One region of the Dehalogenimonas sp. THU2 genome, then DNA from elsewhere that is predicted to be linked to it. Evidence: a T-box and tRNA genes for the amino acid it is inferred to sense, from the RefSeq annotation. Region 1 holds a T-box; the other holds one or more tRNA genes.

What was found. A T-box is a leader RNA that pairs with one kind of tRNA and senses whether it is charged. The one in region 1 lies ahead of ileS (isoleucine--tRNA ligase), so its partner is inferred to be a tRNA-Ile.
Region 2: it has a tRNA-Ile gene. The T-box ahead of ileS (isoleucine--tRNA ligase) is inferred to sense a tRNA for this amino acid. The anticodon was not compared.

Annotation. Positions count from the first base shown of each region.
Region 1 is NZ_JBDLLU010000007.1:41,456-51,701, reverse strand. Features, by position in the region: gene tkt (transketolase) at 1-1,530, shown strand, start outside; gene rpiB (ribose 5-phosphate isomerase B) at 1,523-1,987, shown strand; gene ABFB09_RS05065 (ribulose-phosphate 3-epimerase) at 2,026-2,676, opposite strand; gene ABFB09_RS05060 (universal stress protein) at 2,733-3,587, opposite strand; gene ABFB09_RS05055 (ferritin family protein) at 3,721-4,176, shown strand; gene ABFB09_RS05050 (hypothetical protein) at 4,224-4,922, shown strand; gene ileS (isoleucine--tRNA ligase) at 4,977-8,015, opposite strand; T-box leader at 8,049-8,300, opposite strand; gene ABFB09_RS05040 (leucyl aminopeptidase) at 8,415-9,911, opposite strand; gene ABFB09_RS05035 (ATP-binding protein) at 9,921-10,246, opposite strand, start outside.
Region 2 is NZ_JBDLLU010000006.1:1,380-11,625, reverse strand. Features, by position in the region: gene plsX (phosphate acyltransferase PlsX) at 1-419, opposite strand, end outside; gene ABFB09_RS04330 (acyl-CoA dehydratase activase) at 421-1,266, opposite strand; gene ABFB09_RS04325 (M20 family metallopeptidase) at 1,364-2,545, opposite strand; gene serS (serine--tRNA ligase) at 2,633-3,877, opposite strand; gene lysS (lysine--tRNA ligase) at 3,881-5,365, opposite strand; gene ABFB09_RS04310 (zinc ribbon domain-containing protein) at 5,764-6,432, shown strand; tRNA gene ABFB09_RS04305 (tRNA-Ile) at 6,451-6,526, shown strand; gene mfd (transcription-repair coupling factor) at 6,605-10,042, opposite strand; gene hflX (GTPase HflX) at 10,187-10,246, shown strand, end outside.

The DNA.
Region 1 (10,246 bases):
ATGGAAGGCGTGACCAGCGAAGCGGCATCGCTGGCCGGTACCCTGAAGTTGGGCAAGCTGATCTACCTCTACGATGACAACCAGGTCACCATCGAGGGCGATACCGCCAACTATTTCAATGAAGACGTGGCAGCGCGTTTCCGCGCTTACGGCTGGCATGTCATCGGCCCCATCGCCGGCATGGACATAGACGCAGTCAAGTCCGCCATGGAGGAAGCTCACCGGGAAACCGGCAAACCCAAACTGATCGTTTGCCGCACCGTCATCGGTTACGGTGCGCCCAACAAGGCAGGCACCGGTTCAGCCCATGGCGAAGCTCTCGGAGAAGCGGAACTGGCCGCGGCAAAGGAACGGCTCGGCTGGTCCTACGCGGAACCGTTCTTTATTCCCTCCGAGGTAAAGGAGAATATGTCTGCATTGGCAGCCGGGAAAGTGCGCCAGGAAGAATGGCAGGCACATTTCGACGCCTACGCCGCGAACTTCCCTGCCCAGGCCGCCCAGTTCCGATCTTTCCTCGAAGGCAACCTGCCTGCAAGCTGGAACGATGGGCTGGAAACCTTTTTCAAAGCGGGAGACAAGCCGCTGGCCACGCGTGAAGCATCGGGTAAGGTTCTTAATCTGATCGGTAAAAAGGTTGAGAACATAATCGGCGGATCGGGTGATCTGACTCCGTCCACCAAGACCTTTCTGGAATTCGATAGTATCTTCAGCCCGGAAAACCATGCCGGCCGCAATCTGCAATTTGGCGTCCGGGAACATGCCATGGGTGCCATCTGCAACGGTCTGGCGCTGCACGGCGGCATCATCCCTTACGCCGCTACCTTCCTTGCCTTTTATGACTATATGCGCCCCTCGGTCCGCCTGGCGGCCATCATGGGACTCAACGTCAACTATGTTTACACTCATGATTCCATCGGCTTGGGCGAGGACGGTCCGACACACCAACCGGTGGAACAACTGCTGGGTTTACGCTCAGTCCCACACCTGGTAACTTTACGCCCCGCCGATGCCACCGAGACCGCCATGGCCTGGGAAATGGCTATCGGGCGTACCGGCGGCCCGACCGTACTGGTCCTCACCCGTCAGAAACTACCGGTTTTCAACCGGACAGAACTGGCTCCCGCCGCTCTCACTCACCGCGGCGGTTACATTCTTTGGCAAGCGGACCTCAAACCGGCCGTAATCATCATCGCCACCGGTTCGGAGGTTCACCTCGTCCTTGAAGCTGCGCAGGCACTCAAGGTAAAAGGAATCTCCGCCCGTGTCGTGTCGTTACCTTCATGGGAGGTCTTCGACGCTCAGCCGGAAGAATATCGCCAGCAGGTGCTGCCGCGTCAGATCTGGAAACGTATCACTGTTGAAGCTGGCCGCACATTGGGTTGGGAGAGGTACGCCGGTGACAGGGGCATCAAGATCGGCATCGACCACTACGGGGCTTCCGCCCCCGGTGATGTGCTGTTCGAAAAATTCGGCTTCACCGTAGAACACATCGTCGATACAGCGGAGAAACTGGCGGCCGAAAGTGAATAGCATCGCTGTGGCCTCTGATCACGGCGGTTTCGCTCTAAAACAGGCGCTGGTGCCTCTGTTGCAAAAAGAAGGCATCAAGATCATCGATCTCGGAGCTCATGAATTTCTACAGGACGATGACTACCCGGATTACGCCGAGCGCGTTGCCCGGGAAGTGAACGGGGGCAAGGTCAAGAGAGGCATACTGATCTGCGGTTCGGGCGCTGGCGCCTGTATGGCCGCCAACAAAGTGCCCGGGATACGCGCCTCGGTTTGTCATGACACCTATTCCGCCCATCAGGCGGTGGAACACGATGACATGAACGTCCTGTGCCTGGGAGCACGGGTTTTGGGGCTATCTCTCGCCCAGGAACTCTGTAAAGCGTTTCTCAACGCTTCTTTCAGAGAAGAACCCCGTTACCGCCGCCGCCTGGATATGTTGAATGAAATCGAACGCAGGGCACTTCTCAACCGATAAAGGTTAACCGCTTTTAATCGCTGGCCTGAATCGAGTGACTAACAGGTTGCTGCATCGACCATGGACTGTAACCTACGGTAGCTTTCCGCCGGGTCCGGTGTACAGAAAACGGCGCTGCCCACACAGATATCGTCCACTCCGCTGGAGACTACTTCCAGCAGATTCGCCTCTTTTATACCACCATCAATACTGATCGATATGTTTGGCAACAGTGCGCGGATTTGGCTGATCTTTTGCAATACTTCCGGTATGAATTTCGCGCCATAGAAACCGGGATTCACCGACATCAAGAGAACGTTGTCGAGCAGAGGCAGAAACTCTGCAACCGTCGCTACTGAGGTTTCGGGGTTAATCGCCATCCCGACGTCCAGCCCCAGCTTTCTGGCGGACTCGATGACGCATCGGGGTTCGGGCGCAGCCTCAAAATGGAAGATGACACGGCTAGCGCCTGCGAACTTGAAGTCGCTGAACCAGGTTTCAGGATCCTTCACCATCAGATGAACTTCCCAGGCGAACGGCAGCTCAGCCGCCTTGGCCGCCTGCCACCCGATGCTCTTCGACGGCACGAATCCCCCGTCCATGATATCCACCTGCGCCCAGGTGACCGCTTCCCTGATCTGATCGGCCATCTTTTTCAACGCCGTGACGTCATCGGTCAGGATTGCCGGTACCACGCGTACTTTTCTCAATATCTCATCCTTGAATATTAAATAATCGGAAATCGGAAAACCCGAGCGCTGATCGGTTAACGGTTTTCGCTACCGCGGACCAAAAGCATCGGTAACTCAGTGGCCGCACTCACTGTAGCGGCAACGCTGCCGTAAACCCAGCGGTCCAGTCCGGAACGCCGGTGAGTGGCCATGGCGATCACATCTACGTGTTCTTCTTCCGATACCTTGAGGATGCTTTCGGCGACGCTTCCAAATACCACCTGGGTCTTTACCTTCAATCCGGCCTGCCGGAAATCTTGAGCTTGCCGATCGAGGTAGCCTGAAGCTTGTTCCCTTACCTCTTTCATCAACACCAAAGCGTATTCTTCCCAACTGGGCTTGGCAGCAGGCGGGCGATCCGAGGGTATCTCAGGGAAACCGTTAACCGATAAGAGCAATACTTCCAATCCGGCCGCTTTGGCTAGCTTAATAACATGGGGCACCGCACCTTCCGAAATTATTGACCCGTCCAATGGCAGGAGTATCCTGGACAGCCTGGGTTTTGCAGCATCTGGTTTGACCAGTAGCAGAGAACTATTATCGGTAACTAGATTCTGAAGTACCTTTTCTTCCCGGGATAGGTCGGAGTAGCCCTGCCGGCAGACGATTACCAGTTCCACACCTTCCCTCGCCGTATAGTTTTTAATTCGGTCGGCGAGATCACCGGGTTCGGTATGACAGATAACGGATTGCAGGCCCTCAGCAGTTAATGCTTTAGCCTGGACATCGAGATATGCGCTGTTCAACCGGCAAAGCCTTAGTTCATCTTCAGGACATACGCTGAAAAGAACAATATTGGTATTTTTGCCTGCCAGCGCCTTCGCTAGCGGCAAAGCCTGCTCTGCCGATTCTGAACCATCCAGCGGGACCAGGATTTTTCGGTATTCCATTATCAGACCTTCAACTTTATACTATCCCAGATTATACCTGAATTGGATTCAACGACCAAGACTTAATTGACAGTCACCGGAGTGCTCTTTAGAATGGTTAAGGAGTCTATCAACAATCTTATCAAGGAGCCTCATGAACGACGAAATTGCCGAGTTGCTGGAAGCAGCCATGTTCAAAGAGGTTGCTTCCGCTGCTTTATATCGTAAATCTGCCGGTATGACCGATGATCCGGCTGCGGCCACTCTCTTACGGGAACTGGCCGGCACCGAGGAAAAGCACCTTGATTCGCTAAAGAACCTGCCACTGGAAGCCTTCATAGATTCACTCGAAACCAAATCACGCCTGGCGGATCTCCTGGTCTCCGCCCATTTGAAAGCCCCTGACGAACTTGCCGGCGCCGACCTGACCGATACCGTGCTTTTCGCTATAAAACGCGAGGCCGAGTCCGTCTCTTTTTATTCGGACCTGATGGGAGTGTTCAGCACAGAGACCGCCAAATCGCTCTGCCGGTTTCTGGCGCACCAGGAAATGGGACACAAGCTACGGCTCGAACTTCTCTATGATAACATCGTTCATATCGATGACTAGCCTGAGGCATCATCAACGAATTATTAACTCATTTAATAGGAGACGAAATGGCTGAAGAACTGGGAAAAGTGGAACGACCGGAAGCGGCAACATTCACAGGCAAACGCAAATTATATGTCGTACCCCTCTTATACCGCTGGCCTGAAGCGCCCAAAGAATATAATGTCTTATTTGAACGTTACTGGCAAGAAATCAAAGGCCAGCTTCGACATCTGGAAGAGCGAATCGGTGCGGTGAACCATGTTTATCACGAGGGCATCGATGCTACCGGTGAGGCCGCTCTGAAAAGCCTGGAACAATTCAACACACCCAGTTTTGATATCACCCAGGACAGACTGCAGTCCGGCGCTTCTTTAACATATATCGAGGACCGTGAATTGATGGCTGAGAGCCTTGATTGGGAGCGCTTCTCTATGCTTGGATTCACTTCTCCCAAAGTGGCCAGGATAGCCACCGAAAGTCTGATGGACGTCATGAAACGCCGCTACGATTTCATCATCAACAGGATCGCCGAAACGCTCCAACCGGACCAGGCCGGCGTCCTTTTTATTCGGGAAGGTCACCCGATCCAGTTCCCCAAAGAAATCGAAGTCTTCAGTGTTTTTCCGCCGTCTCTTAACGAGATACACCGTTACCTTCGCGATATGACCCATCCTACCGGCCGGCCGGAGGAAGAGGAACCGGTTGAGACAGCACCGGAAGAGACCGAAAGCGCAAGCGAAGAAGCTTCACCTCCCGCTCACTAGGCCGGGAAGTGAAGCTCACAACCGGATCGCTTTACGCCAGGATTGCCTTCGGCATCAAGGGTTCGCCTTGCTTACCCCGAGATTGATCGGATGACCTTCAAGCTTGAAGATTTCAGCCGTCACTGTTTCATCAACGGGGACGCCTTTTACCAGTTCCCGCGATAAAGTTTCTCGCTTGATGTAGTCCGACCACTCGCCCATGACTCTTTCGGCCTGTTCATCGCCGTCGAAGTAGGTGACGATATTGTCGGCGATCTCGTAGTTGGCGTTTCTGCGCAAACCCTGTATACGGTGAGTTATCTCCCTGACCAGGCCTTCGTCGGCCAGTTCAGGAGTGATATTTTTATCAACGGCTACGGTCAAAGCGCCTTCGGTCACTTGGGCCGAATCATCCGGCAACGCCTCAGCATCGGCGACGAAGTTGAGCCGTTTGACGTTTAGTTCTTCGATCACTGAATCGGCGATTATTTCGAGCCTGGCTTGTTCCCCGGCGTTAAGTCCGGCAACAATCGCCCTCGCCAGGGGCTGACGGACCTTGATACTCGCCTGTGCCCGGGCGGCCCGGCCGATGCTGGACACCTTCATCGCCAACCGCATTGCCGTCGATAGGTCGGCATCGATACGGGTAATGTCAGCCAACGGGAAATCAGAAAGATGTACACTATCCGGCGCCTGGGCATTGATCGATACGACCAGGTTCTGGTATATCTCCTCGGCCAGGAAAGGCATGAACGGAGCCAGTAATTTAGACATCGTAACCAGGCATTCATAAAGAGCGTTATAAGCCGACAGTTTATCCGCGTCGCTCTCGGATTTCCAGAAACGCCTCCGCGATCGCCTGACATACCAGTTGGACAGGTAATCCACAAAAGCCTCTATGGCGCGCGCCGCGGCCACCGGATCATATGCGTCCAGATCGGTGGTGACCTCCTCGACGAGTTGATTCAACTCGGACAAAATCCAGCGGTCGAGTTCCGAGGCCACCTCGCAGGTTTCAGTTTTTGGCTGATAGTTGTCGATATTAGCGTAGAGAATGAAAAAGGAATAAGTGTTCCACAGAGTGGACATGAAGGAGCGTGTTACCTCGCTCACCAGTTTCTCCGAGAAGCGTCTGGCGTTGCCCGCTGGTGAAGCGGTGAACAAGTACCAGCGTACCGCGTCAGCCCCATATTTCCCGATGACAGTTTCGGGCAACACCACATTGCCCTTGGACTTGCTCATCTTCTCGCCTTTTTCATCGAGAATATGCCCCAGGCAGATGACATTATCGTAGCTCGGCCGGTCAAAGAGGAGTGTCGAAAGAGCGTGCAAGCTATAGAACCAGCCTCTCGTCTGATCCACCGCCTCGCAAATATAGTCCGCGGGGAAACGCCCATCCTTGAAGATATCCAGGCTGTCCGGCTCAAATGGATAGTGGTGCTGGGCAACCGGCATAGCGCCGGAATCGAACCAGCAGTCTATAACATCACTGACGCGCTTCATCTCTCCGTGGCACTGCGGGCATTCATACGTCATGTCATCGACATAAGGCCGATGCAGGTCGAGTGGTTCGTTAAGCCCGGAAAACCCCGTCTTTGCCTGGAGTTCGGTTAACCCTCCGATACATTCGGTTGTCTGGCATCTCTGGCATCGCCATACCGGCACCGGCGTTCCCCAGTAACGCTCGCGTGAGAACGCCCAATCGACATTATTTTGCAACCAGTCGCCGAAACGGCCTTTTTTTATATGTTCCGGGTACCAGTTGATACGTTCGTTGCCTTCGATCAATGCATCTCGGCAGGCGGTGGTGCGGATATACCAGCTCTGTTTGGCAAAATACAGCAGCGGCGTACTGCAACGCCAGCAAAACGGGTATGTGTGATGTATCTTTTCACTTTTGAAAAGCATATTACGTTGTTTTAAGTCCTGGGTGATGAGGGGATCGGCAGTTTTGACAAACTTTCCCGCGCCGGGATAGGTGCCGGTTATCTTCCCCTGGAGATCGACATGGTGAATAAAATACAGCCCGTGCTTCTTTCCGGATTCATAGTCCACCTCGCCATAGGCCGGCGCCGTGTGAACGATACCGGTACCGTCATCCATGGAGACATAATCGGCGGCGATGACCGGGTAAGTGAGCTCGGTCGCTTCGACGGCAACGAGTTCGCCTTTGTCGAGGCGACTCACTGCCATGCTGTTCGCGAACGGATCGAACAGCGGCCGGTATTTCAAACCCACCAGGCGGCTGCCGGCAACTCTGCCGGCTTCATGAGCAGTATGTAAGGCGTTCGCCTCCAGCAAGGCCGCGGCAAGGACCAGGTATTCGTCTCCCAGGTCCAGGACCGCGTATTCGGCGCTGTCACAGACCGCAAGGGCCGTATTGGCGGGCAATGTCCACGGCGTGGTCGTCCAGGCGAGTAAGGACAACGGCTTGTCCATAAAAGCCTTCAGGGGCCCGGTAAAGGATTCCGGCAGAATCTGAAATTTCACATAGACCGAGGGGTCTTCGGTATGTTCCTCATAACCTAATGCCACTTCATGCGATGAAAGTGAAGTTCCGCAACGCGGGCAGTGCGGGGTGACTTTATGACCCTGGTAGATTAATCCCTTGTCCCAGAGTTGTTTGACCACCCACCAGCCGCTTTCGATATAGCTGTTATTCATGGTGATGTAGGCGTTATCCAGATCCACCCAGTACCCGATGCGTTCGGTTAGGGCGTTCCAGTCCCGGACATATTTGAACACGGACTCGCGGCATTTTTGATTGAACTCGGCGATGCCGTATCTCTCGATATCGGTCTTGCTCTTGAAACCGAGTTCCTTTTCTACCTCAAGTTCTACCGGGAGGCCATGGGTGTCCCATCCGCCGATGCGGGGCGCGTAAAAACCCTTCATCACTTTATAGCGAGGAATGACATCCTTGAAGACCCGCGACAGAACATGGTGGATACCCGGTTTGCCGTTAGCCGTCGGCGGCCCTTCGTACAAGGTAAAGCGTTTGCCGTCTTTGCGGTTTTCAATGCTGCGTTTGAAAACGTTCTTCTGCGACCAAAGCTTCAACGTCTTTTCTTCGAGTTCCCCGAAGTTAACACGGCTGTTGACTGGTTGAAACATATAAAACCTCTTTAAAATAATAAATCCCGCCCCACTAGGGACGGGATAAAGACCCGCGGTACCACCCTGTTTCCTCTATCATGATTTGATAGAAGCTCTTTTTCAGGCACTGACATGCCCTGCCGCGATAACGGTCGGCAACCGTCGGTGATTACTCTCTTCATCCCGAAGATTTCATCCGGAAGCTCGGGAGTGATTTTCAGAAGGCTGTTTTCCGTCCGCTCTCACTGTACCGGACTCGCTGGGGACCTTCGCCTGCCTACTCTTCTCCGTCGTTGCTGTTAACTAAAAGAATAACATAGGTGTTGAGCACAGAGCAAGGCCTGTAAACGTACCAACGTATAATAAACAGAGCCGCCCTTTTTGGGGAACGGCTCTGCCAAACAGCCATAAATGACGCTACTCTTGCGCCAGCATCTCCGCGAGGTTGACCAGGGTCGCCACCGGCACACCGCTTCCGCCCTTGGTCAGGTGTCCTTTATCCTTATCACCCCAGGCGGTGCCCGCGATATCCAGGTGAACCCATGGCGTGTCGCCGATAAATTCGGAAAGGAAAAGCCCCGCGGTTATGGTGCCGGCCGGGCGGCCACCGACGTTTTTGATATCGGCATAGTCGCTCTTGTACTGATCTCTGTATTCATCATAGGCCGGCAACTGCCAGATCCTTTCCCCTGCCGAAGTGCCCGCTTTGATGACTTTATCCATCAGAGGTTGATTATTGGTTATGGCAGCAGTGGTGATATTACCCAGGGCGATGACACAGGCCCCGGTCAGTGTCGCCATGTCGACGATCACCTTTGGTTTTTCCTTATTGATGTAGCCTAAAGCATCCGCCAGAATAAGTCGGCCTTCTGCGTCGGTGGAAATTACTTCGACCGTCTTACCGGTAAACATCTTCAGTACGTCCCCCGGTTTGAAAGCGGCGCCGTCGGGCATATTTTCCGTTGCCGGCACGGCGGCGATCACATTGATATCCAGTTTCAGTTTACCGATTGCTCCCATCGCGGCGATGGTCGCCGCGCCACCGCTCATATCGAATTTCATTTCTTCCATCTTCTCGGAAGGCTTAATGGAAACGCCGCCGCTGTCGAAGGTCAGACCTTTGCCGACGAGCGCCAGATCCCAGCCCTCGCCCTCCCGGCCTTTATACCTCATCATGATCAATTTCGGCGGATTGATATCTTTCGAAGCTTGAGAAACCCCCAGCAACCCGCCCATACCCAGCTTTTCCATGTCCCGGCGTTCGAGTATCTCAATCTTGAGGCCGGATTCCCGAGCCACCTGGTGAGCGGCATCGGCCAGGTCTTCTGGAGTCATATGGTTAGAAGGTTCATTAGCCAGGTCTCTGGCCAGTATGGTAGCCTGGGCGACTATCTCCCCCCTCTTGGCGCCCATTTCGAAACTGCTCTTTTCTATCTTTTCTTTAAAAATGACGGTCATGCATTTCAGGTCGCCATAATCCGCTGCTTTTGTCAGATGTTTCCGGAAGCTATATCCGCCCAGATAGGCTGCTTCGGCGACGACCCGAGCGACCTCGTAAGTCGTTAAACCCGTATCAGGGAGCGTCAGGGCCAGTTTGAGATTATTCTTCCGCTGTAAACAACGGCAGGCATCGGCCATCGCGGAGCGCAATTTTGTCGCATCGAAGTCTTTTTTCTTACCCAATCCCAGGACTGCCGCCTTGGCGGATTTGATTTTGCCAAGTGTATGAATAACAGTTAGTTCACTGGATTTGCCTTTGATCTCCTTTGATTTGCGTAGAGCCGCGATCGTTCCACCCAGGGCCTTGTCCAGGTCCTTCTCGATGTCGTTAGTTTCATCATCTTCAAAAACACCCAGGATTATGGCATCAGCCTCAGTCTTGTTGATGTCGCCCGTGATCTGTTTTATTTCCATGTTGCTCCTCTATCCCTGGATTTTTATCTCTGACACTATTTTATCAATTACAGGCAAAATGTCCATAGGGGTTCTGACATAGAAATGAGGGCGTTTTATCGGTTCAAACGTTTCCTCGAGCTTTTGGTAAACCGCCCAATCGGCATCGGAGTATCCACCTTGCTGGGTTAATCTTTCCACCAACCGTTTTTCAGCGACATCACGGGGAGTGTCTATATGAACGATAATCGATTTTGCCTTTGTGTCTATAGCGATAGCTTCAAGCGGATGCCGGTAATTCTCGGTCAGATTGGTGGCGTCCAGGACAACGTTGTATTTAGCCGTGAGTAATTCTT
Region 2 (10,246 bases), on a different contig from region 1:
AACGAAGGAGCGTGCGGCACCAATTTGATGATGCTTCCAAGGGCTGGCCGTTCGATGCCGTCGATCTTGCCTAAAAGAAGGTAAGCAGCGCAAAGCACCGCTCCGGTGGAACCGGCAGACACAAAAGCATCAGCGTGGCCTTCTTTGACGAGCATGGTGCCGACGGCAATGGATGACTTGGGTTTATTCTTGAGCGCTTCCATTGGATGTTCATGGAAATCTATGTTTTGGGGAGCGTGCACTATGGAAATATTCAATTTTTTCAGATGTTTCCCGGCCTGCACATGCAAGACCGGACGCTTTCCCACCAGGATGATCTCAACCCCTTTGTCCTTGAGTTCCTGGGCGGCTTTGATGGCCCCCTTCACGATCTCATAAGGAGCGTAGTCACCGCCGGAAGCATCAACGGCAATTCGCATATTATCCTCTTCCCTCGTCTTCCCTGAAATCTTGCCGGGTCGTATACCGTGACGAATGCCTATTATTATGCGTCAATTCACGCTGTAAGAGCAAGGCAGCACCTATCGCTCCGGTGAATTCCGGCAATGGAGGTACGATCAGTCGCGAGGCTAGTATCTCCTCAAAAGCCCGGATCATGCCGGCATTTCGAGCTACACCGCCCTGGAAAATGATCGGCGTCTCAATCATACGCGCGCGGCCGGCATCACCAAGAAAATTCCTGACAAGAGCCAGGCATAATCCGTAGATGATATCGTCGAGAGAAGCGCCGGTCTGCTGGTAGTGGATCATGTCGGACTCAGCGAAAACGGTACATCGTCCGGTAACTTTTACAGGTATGCGGCTTTCCAGTGACCGGGCAGCGAAGTCGGAGATTTTCAGCCCTAGTCTTCGGGACTGGTGTTCCAAGAAAGACCCGGTACCGGCGGCGCAGACAGTGTTCATCGCGAAATCCCGGACCAGCCCGTCTTGCAGAATGATAAGCTTGGAGTCCTGTCCACCGATCTCAATAACGGTTTTTACGCCGGGCAAAAAATACGCCGCCGCCATTGATTGACAGGTAATTTCGTTCTTAATAATATCGGCGCCTATGGTTTTGCCGACCAGTTCCCTCGCGCTTCCTGTGACGGCTATACCGGTGATATGACCTGTGACACCTTGTGTTAACTCCGCCAGCACCCGCCGGACTGCCTGCAACGGGTCACCGCCGGTAGGTAGATAAACCGAGGCTAAGACATGTGAATCGGCTGAAAGCACCACAGTTTTAGTGCCGACAGATCCGACATCGACTCCACAAACTAAATTCATATTTACTTGTAATGTCCAATCCGTGAAATGACCTTACAGGTTACGAAAACGTGGAAATATTCCTCGAACCGGATGTTATTGACCACGGGTCTGATCATTAGGGGCTATTCAAGAACTCAGCTTTAACCAGCGGAAGTTTATCTTTATCGACTATAAGATCTGCAACGGTCATCCCGAGCGCCACTGCGGCATTCAGCATACCCTGAAGTCCTGCTTCTGAGGCCGCAGCGGCGGCAAACTCCTTTGTATGCCCGAAAACATCTTTAGGGGCGATGGCGATGAACCCGTGGAGGCTGGGTGTCACTTGGCTGACATTACCCATGTCGGTGCTACCGAAAGACTGACTTTTATCTTCGATTTGGATTTGCAGACCTAAGGACGCAACATTGGCTGTGTAGAGTTCCGCAAGAGTCATGTTATTTTTGAGAGGATGGTAAGCCATTGAGTCCCAGCGGTATTCCAGCTTGGCTCCAGTCGCCTGTGCTCCGGCGCGAAAGCAATTAAGCACCCGCTCCTTGAGTTCTTCCAAGTAATTCAGATCTGTCGCTCTCACCAGGAAATTCCCTGCGGAATGACCGGGCACAACGTTAGCAGCTTTACCACCGTCGGTGATGACACCGTGGACGCGTGCTGAAGACCTGATATGCTGCCGCAGGGAGGCTACTGAGGAATAGGCGATTACCATAGCGTCGAGGGCATTGATGCCTTCTGCCGGATCAGAAGCGGCATGGGATTCCTTACCGAAGTACTCTACATAAAGTGTGACACACGACAAAGCGGTGGTGGTAGCGGTGCTCACTCCCGATTCCGGGTGTACCATCAATGCGGCATCTAATCCGTTGAAAACACCATTCTGGACCATGACGATTTTACCACCGAAGAGTTCCTCAGCAGGGGTACCTATAAACTGTATTTGGCCACCAAAATTGTCGATAATTTGCTTTGATGCTACGGCTGCACCGGCGCTGGCTGTGCCTATGAGGTTGTGGCCGCAGGCATGGCCTACTTCAGGGAGAGCGTCATATTCTCCCACCAAGGCTATAACGGGTTTACCGGTGCCATAAGTCGCCCGAAAAGCTGTCTCCAGATCCGCGATACCCCGTTCGACGGCGAACCCATTTTGCTTCAAGTAATCAATAAGCCATTCAGCAGCTTTCTTCTCTTTAAAGCCGAGTTCCGGTGAAGCGTGTATCTTGAGCGCAAGGTGCCTCAAAACTTCCGATTGGGCTTGAATACTGGATTTGATATCGTTTTTGAAGGAATCAAGATTCGTAATCATGACCTAATTATATCGCATGATAAGCACGGGTGACTAACGAAATCAACGCGAACGCGGGAAAAGTTAAATGATACAGGAGTGTTGCGCTCAACGCGCCTCAATAATATCTACTCCCATGTATTGACGCAATGCGTCAGGTACTATCACAGAACCATCGGCCTGTTGGTAATTCTCAAGAACAGCGATGAGCACCCGAGGCAACGCCAGGCCGGAGCCGTTAAGGGTATGAACGTAGTCGACTTTACCGTCTGAAGACCGGCGGTAGCGGATATTAGCACGACGGGCCTGAAAATCCAGGCAGTTCGAACATGAACTCACTTCCAGCCATTCAGCGATACCAGGTGCCCAGATCTCGATGTCATAGCTCTTGGATGAGGCAAAACCGATGTCAGCGGTGCATAGTTGCTTAATCCGGTAGGGGAGACCAAGAACCCGCGCCACATCCTCCGCATCGTCCAGCAGTTTCTCCAATTCTTCGTTGGATTTTTCTGGTTCGGTAAATTTGTATAGTTCCACTTTGTCGAATTGGTGGCCGCGCTTGATACCTCGGGTGTCTTTACCGGCGCTCATTTTTTCACGGCGGAAACAAGCGGTGTACGCACAATAGTCAATGGGTAACTGGTCGTTCGTAAGAATCTCGTCACGATGTAGATTGGTCAGTGGTACTTCGGCGGTAGGCACCAGCCACAGGTCATCAACGGCATCGCGGTAGAGATTGTCAGCAAATTTAGGTAGGTTGCCCGAGGCGTAGAGGCACTCTTTTTTTACCATGAACGGAAGATACATCTCCTTATACCCGTGCTTACGGGTATGAAGATCCAGGAAAAGAGAGATGAGCGAGCGCTGTAACCGGGCGCCGTTTTCTTTAAGGACATAGAACCGGGTACCGGACAGGCGAACTCCGCGTTCGAAATCAATCATGCCCAGTTTTTCACCCAATTCCCAGTGAGGTTTAACCTGAAAATCGAATGACTTGAGCTCGCCGCAGTACCTGAGAATAATGTTGTCTTCTTCACTAGTACCAAGAGGCGTGCTCTCTTGCGGGATATTGGGTACCTGAAGCAAATAGTCCTGTAGTTGTTCATCCAGTGTTCTTAGTGTATCTTCGGCCGTGTTGATCTGATCTCGTAGAGCCCGGCCGGCTTCAGGGTCAGACTGACGAGTTTTAGCTTGTTCTTTACGCTGGCGCCGAAGCTCATCTAAATCCTGGGTGATGTCGCGGCGTAAACGGTCAGTCTCTAAAATATCATCGATCGGTGCCTGGGACTGGCGACTGGCCATGGCACGGTGAACCAGATCAGGGTTGTCACGGATAAGTCTTAAGTCAATCATCGATTACTCCTTCTCCTTGAGTGTCGGGAAGAGAATGACCTCACGGATCGAATGATTACCTGTCAGTAGCATGATAAGACGATCAATGCCGACGCCAAGACCGCCGGTCGGCGGCATACCATATTCCAAGGCAGTGAGGAAATCTTCGTCAATAGTCTCGGTGTCATCAACCTGTGGAGCGCAGTTGGTGTTTTTCAACTGCGTGGCAAACCTGCGTTCTTGTTCCATCGGATCATTGAGTTCTGAAAAAGCATTAGCGATCTCCATGCCGCCGGCAAAGGCTTCAAAACGTTCGACGATGCGTGGTTCATCAGGACGCATTTTAGCTAAAGGAGACATTTCAATTGGGTAGTCGACCAAAAAACAAGGCTGATCAAAGCTCGGTTCGACATAGGTTGATAAGAGTTCGTCGAGGAGTTTACCCTTGTCTTTCTTGGGGTCAATGTCCATTCCAATCATCCTCATTTTTTGTCGTAACGAATCGATATCGGCGTATGCCAAGAAATCGATACCTGATTTTTCAAAAAGGATACTGCGGAAATCTATACGTGGCCATGGCGGCGTGAAATCGAGCGTTCGATCACCGTGTGTGACTTTGAAAGTCCCCGTAAGTTCATTGACGATGCCGGATACCATCTCTTCAACAAGAACCATGATATCACGGTAATCGGCATACGCTTTATAACACTCCAACATCGTAAATTCCGGGTTATGTTTGTGAGAGATACCTTCGTTGCGAAAGATACGCCCGATCTCATACACGCCATCAAATCCACCGACGATGAGTCGTTTTAAGTGGAGTTCCAACGCAATGCGCAAATACATATCCTGCTGCAGAGCATTGTGATGAGTGATAAAAGGCCGTGCGGCTGCACCGCACGCGAGAGATTGAAGCACCGGCGTTTCAACTTCCAGAAAGTCATGCGTATCGAGATAACGGCGGATACCGGAAATAATACGGGATCGAGTACGGAAAGTATCCTTCACTTCCGGGTTGGCAATGAGATCGATGTATCGCTGTCGATGTCTTATTTCGGTATCCTGGAGCCCATGCCACTTTTCTGGCAGTGGTTGAAGTGATTTTGTCAGCATATGAAGTTGTCGTACGTTGACTGAAGGCTCACCCGCACGGGTCCGCATTAGTCCACCAGTCGCACCAATAAAATCGCCAATATCCAGCGCCTCAAGTATCCCCAAACTGGGTTCATCGAGGTTGGTCTTGCCGCAGAAGAACTGGATTTTTCCACCACCATCGCGGATATCGAGGAAACTTATTTTACCCATATCACGACGAGATATAAGTCTCCCTGCAACAGTTACCTCCGGAAGGCCTGTTCCGGCTACCTCCGATTCTTCGAGAAGTTTTACCGCTTCGATATTAGAATGGCTGCGGTGAAAAGTATTGGGGTAAGCATCAATACCTTGTTCCTTGAGACGACTAAGTTTTTCCAGGCGCTCTCTAGTAATGTTGTCCAGTCGTGATGTCATGGCATTCTTTCTTAAGATATTACGGAGTAATTATAGGCGATGAAGCTATCCATAGCAAAAGCACGGACGACCTCCATCAAACGTGAAAACGAAATGTGCAGGTCGTTAATAAGGTTATGTGGCGGGGCCTTTGAGATAAAGATCAACGATTTCAGTGCCGACGAGCCGGCGGGTTAACTGGAATATTTTCCGATATCGTCGTCGACAAAATGACTGAAAATCGGGTGATATCAACCCGGGCTTTTCTGAGTAACATCCTCCTATATATGGTGGGTGAGGGAGAAGTGTATCGTGTAAGTCAAACCTTCAGCTTCATCGCTCCGCCCGCTGTTGCCGTAAACCCTGTAATAGTGATACAATTTTAACGTTGATTTCTATCAGTGGGGGTTTTTTGTAAGATGCCTATTTATGAGTATATTTGTCCTGAGTGTAGAAAGACGTTTGAATTGCGCCGGTCCTTCAGTGAAAGTGATGCCATTACGCATTGTCCAACATGCAATGTTGAATGTGATCGTATTATTTCTGCCTTTTCGCATGTGACGGCAACACCTGCTGGAAGTTATCTACAATCTCAAGACAAACATGCAGAAAAAATGTGGGAAATTTCCCGCAAGGCTGAAGACAAAAAATTAAAAGATCCAGATCCACTTGCTCGTTGGCGGGAAGAACGTCAAGAAGCGTGTGGAAAAGGTCCTGAGGCGTGGGTAGAATGGGCAAAAGAAGAGGTGGTTAAGAAAGAAAAAGAACAAGACGAACAGCGAATGAAAGAGACTGCGGAAAAAGATTACGCTAATTGGGCGCTTAAATCCACAAGTGTTGATCCCCAGGAGAAAGAGCGCTACTTGGCACAAAAAGAGCTTAATAAGATGGAAGCCGAAAGACAAGCTCGGCAAGATAGATTAAAGTGGAATCCAACAACAGAAGCATGGGAAGAAGACAAGCCGGTATTCGATTATCCGGCGGTGATAAAACCTACCGGAGAAAAGAAAGAAAGCCGGTTTGAGCGTAAGAAGAAAGAAGTATTAGAAGAAGAAGATAATATACCAGAGGATGAACAATACCTCTAACTCTCCGATAACGCCGCCGGGCTCGTAGCTCAGTGGTTAGAGCGGGCGGCTCATAACCGCTTGGTCGCAGGTTCGAAACCTGCCGAGCCCACCACCAGGGTTAAATAACTAAAAGGGGGATTATCCCCCTCTTTTTTGTTTGAAGAAGACGGATTAAGGTTTTCTCAGATATCTATAATCTTCCCAACCACCATATCGTTTCCTCCAATACTTCCCGCCACCGGCTACCAAGTAGTAGATAATCGAACCATATTTTATTTGCCGAAACCCTTACACCTTCCTTTAAAGGTGAAATCTTCCTGATATCAGGGTGAATTCCCGATAAAAAACTCAAAGCTATGAGACCATTCTCTAAGCCGATAGCCTTAATACTCGCCTTTCGCCCCATCATACGCAGGCGGATGATATAAAAGAGATTTTGAACTTCTGTGGGTAATGAACCAAATCGGTCGATTAATTCTTTTTCAAAATCCAAAAGTTCCTCAGTTTCTTGAATGCGGGCTAATCGCTGATACAGATCCAACCTTCGTGCTTGAGAGGCGACATAGGCGTCCGGGATGAAGGCGGTTAGTGGCAACTCGATGGTGGGGGGTGGAATTTTGCTGGATTTCAGAATAGCTGCTTCTTGACCTGATTTCTTAGCCTTAAGATCAATCACAGCCTCAGTAAGTAGTTGGGTATAAAGGGTAAAACCCACCGCGCTGATGTGGCCGCTTTGCCTGGTGCCAAGAAGTGTACCGGCGCCTCTGATCTCAAGGTCTTTCATGGCGATGCTATAGCCAGCTCCGAGTTCCGCCGCTTCGAAGATCGTGCGCAACCTTTTCTCGGCATCACCGGTGAGTCGTTTGCCTTTCTCATAGAGAAAAGAGGCATAAGCCAAATTAGCCCCACGGCCTACGCGACCGCGTAATTGGTACAACTGCGTCAGACCGAAACGATCGGCTTGATTCACGATTAGAGTGTTTGCATTAGGTACATCCAGTCCACTTTCGATAATGGTGGTGCAAACTAAAACATCCACCTCACCGGCGGCAAAACGCGTCATCGCCGCCTCAAGTTCACCCTCCGGCATCTGACCGTGACCGATGATAAAACTGGCCTCAGGTACGAGTTTTTGGAGCCGTTGGGCTATGTAATAGATACTTTGGACACGGTTATGGACAAAGAAAACCTGGCCGCCCCGCTCGCGCTCCCTGAGTATAGCCTCCCGTACCAGGTGATCGTCATACGCAGCGACGAAGGTTTTTATCGGAAGACGCTCCCCAGGGGGTGTTTCGATGACGCTCATGTCCCGTACACCGACCAACGATAGGTGCAAAGTGCGGGGGATAGGTGTTGCGGAGAGGGTAAGTACGTCTACTTCCTGTCGGATGCGTTTGATGAACTCCTTGTGCATGACACCGAAACGTTGTTCCTCATCGACAATTAGAAGTCCCAACTTTTTGAACTTCACATCAGGTTGTATCAATCGATGGGTACCGATGATAATGTCGATGCTGCCTTCTTGGATCGATGATAGGATGACCTTTTGTTCTTTTTCGGTACGGAAACGGCTCAACACTTCTAGTTTTACCGGAAAAGCAGCCAGACGATTACGGAAAGTTGAGAAGTGCTGTTGCGCCAGCACCGTGGTTGGCACCAACACCGCTACTTGTTTTCCATCCATAACAGCTTTGAACGCTGCCCGCAGAGCTACCTCAGTTTTACCATAGCCGACATCGCCCAGAATCAGACGATCCATGGGTTGGTGTTTTTCCATATCCTCTTTGACATCGATGAGTGCTTGAGCTTGGTCCGGGGTCTCTACGTATGGAAATGAGCCTTCCAGTTCCCTTTGCCATAATGTGTCGTGAGAAAATGCGTAACCGGGTACGATCTGACGGGCAGCATAGAGTTCTATGAGTTCCGATGCGGTTTCTTCAGCCGCCTCTTTAGCACGTTCTTTGTAACGAGCCCATTCCTGAGTACCCATGCGGTTTAGAATGGGTGCTTCATCTTCGCCGCCTATGTATCGGCTGATTCGATCAATCTGGTCGGTGGGTACATAGAGACGGTCGTCTGCGGCGTATTCTAGTAAAAGGTATTCCCTCGATGCGCCGCCGACCTGCATTGTCACCGTATCAGCAAAACGCGCTACGCCATGGTCAATATGGACTACATAATCACCGGGCTTAAGCTCTGGAAGTGCCAGGCGATGGGGAGCGGAACGCCGGCGAGATTGACGACGCTCTTTAACGAATCCGAATATTTCGCGATCGGTGTATAAATGCGTTTCACCGCCTAGTACCCAACCTGAACCTAAAAGGCTATGAACTAGCGTGATTGTCCCTTCTTCGGGCGGGGCATCGATAATAGCCGATAGCGAGAAACTTGTGCCCTCCTCAGATAATAGTTCACTCAAACGCTCCGATTGATAACTGGCGATGATGAGCCGTTTTCCTTGATTCTTCAATTCTTTAATTTTATTTAATAAGACGGGTAACCGACCGGCGTAGCTGGCAACCGATGTCAACGGAAGTTCGACCGCATCACCAACTCCGGAACCCCATGAAGATAGTTTGATGCTCTGGAACGGGGAGATCCGATCACTGAGTGTCGTCCAATCGAAGTATGGAACGGGATAACTCGCCGGCAAGTCAGTAGCAATAGTCTTTTCAATCCGGAGACACTCAGCCTCCTCAAGGTAATACTTGGCCTCCCGATCAACAGCGTCAGGTTCGTCGATGAGGATAAGTGTATTTTCGGGCAGATAGTCAAGGAGAGTGCCCTCGTTAACGTAAGGCGCCCAAAAAGAAGCCATTTCCGGACGAGCGCCAAGTCGCATTTTCGCTAGTTCTTCAACAAGTTCCGCACGCAATACGTCGTTGGTGCCCGAAAGATCTAAGGTGGGCAATTGCGCGCAAACAGGCAATAATGTAGCCGGTCCGATGGCTACGTGTTCCCGCGTTTTCAGAGATCGTTGAGAGACGGGGTCAAAGGTGCGGAGACTTTCGATAATATCGCCGAAATATTCCAATCGTAACGGGGTATTTTCAGTCGGTGGAAAAATGTCGACTATACCTCCGCGGCGGGAGTAAGTCCCTGGGTTCTGAACAAGGTGTTCGGAACGGTATCCAAGATCCTCCAGGGTTGACGTTAGGTCAAACATCGGTAGTTCTGCACCGGTAGTGATAGAGACCCAATTGTCATTGAAACTTTTAGATACCGGTAGCTTTTGAAGTAGAGCGTCTACGGCGATGACCGTTATCACCGGGCGTTTTACCGGCCATCCCGCGATGGTTGCTAATGCACGGATAGTTTCCAGTTCAGTGATTCGATCAACTGCGGCTCTTTGATACGGCAAAAGCTCCGGTTGCGGGTAGGGCAGTACCTGCTCCTCATTTAACCATAACGTTAATTGTTCTGAAAGATCTTTAGCCTTTTCTGCTTTGGATGTGATGACCAGGACGGGGCGCTTTAACTCATTGAATAGACAACTCAAAAAGTATGGTCGGGCCGCTTCGATAATTGAGATGCGACTTAATGGGGCACTAGATTTGAAATTCGTTAACCATTCCCGGTATATCGAGTCCTGTTGTAATAACGGCAATAATCCGTGCAAAGCTGTCATGTATTCTCCAAAACCATAAAGGCCCAAAAAATTTCTAAACCTTGGTAATATTTTACAATACGAATTGATAGGTGTCTAAGAGTATTCTCTAGTAGCCGCACAGTCGCTGAAAATTGGAAAATGAAAATACATAATATATAGTTTTTGCTTAATAGTTCAGATCGCTATAATGAAGAGATTAATTGCAGGAGCGCCAAAATCACC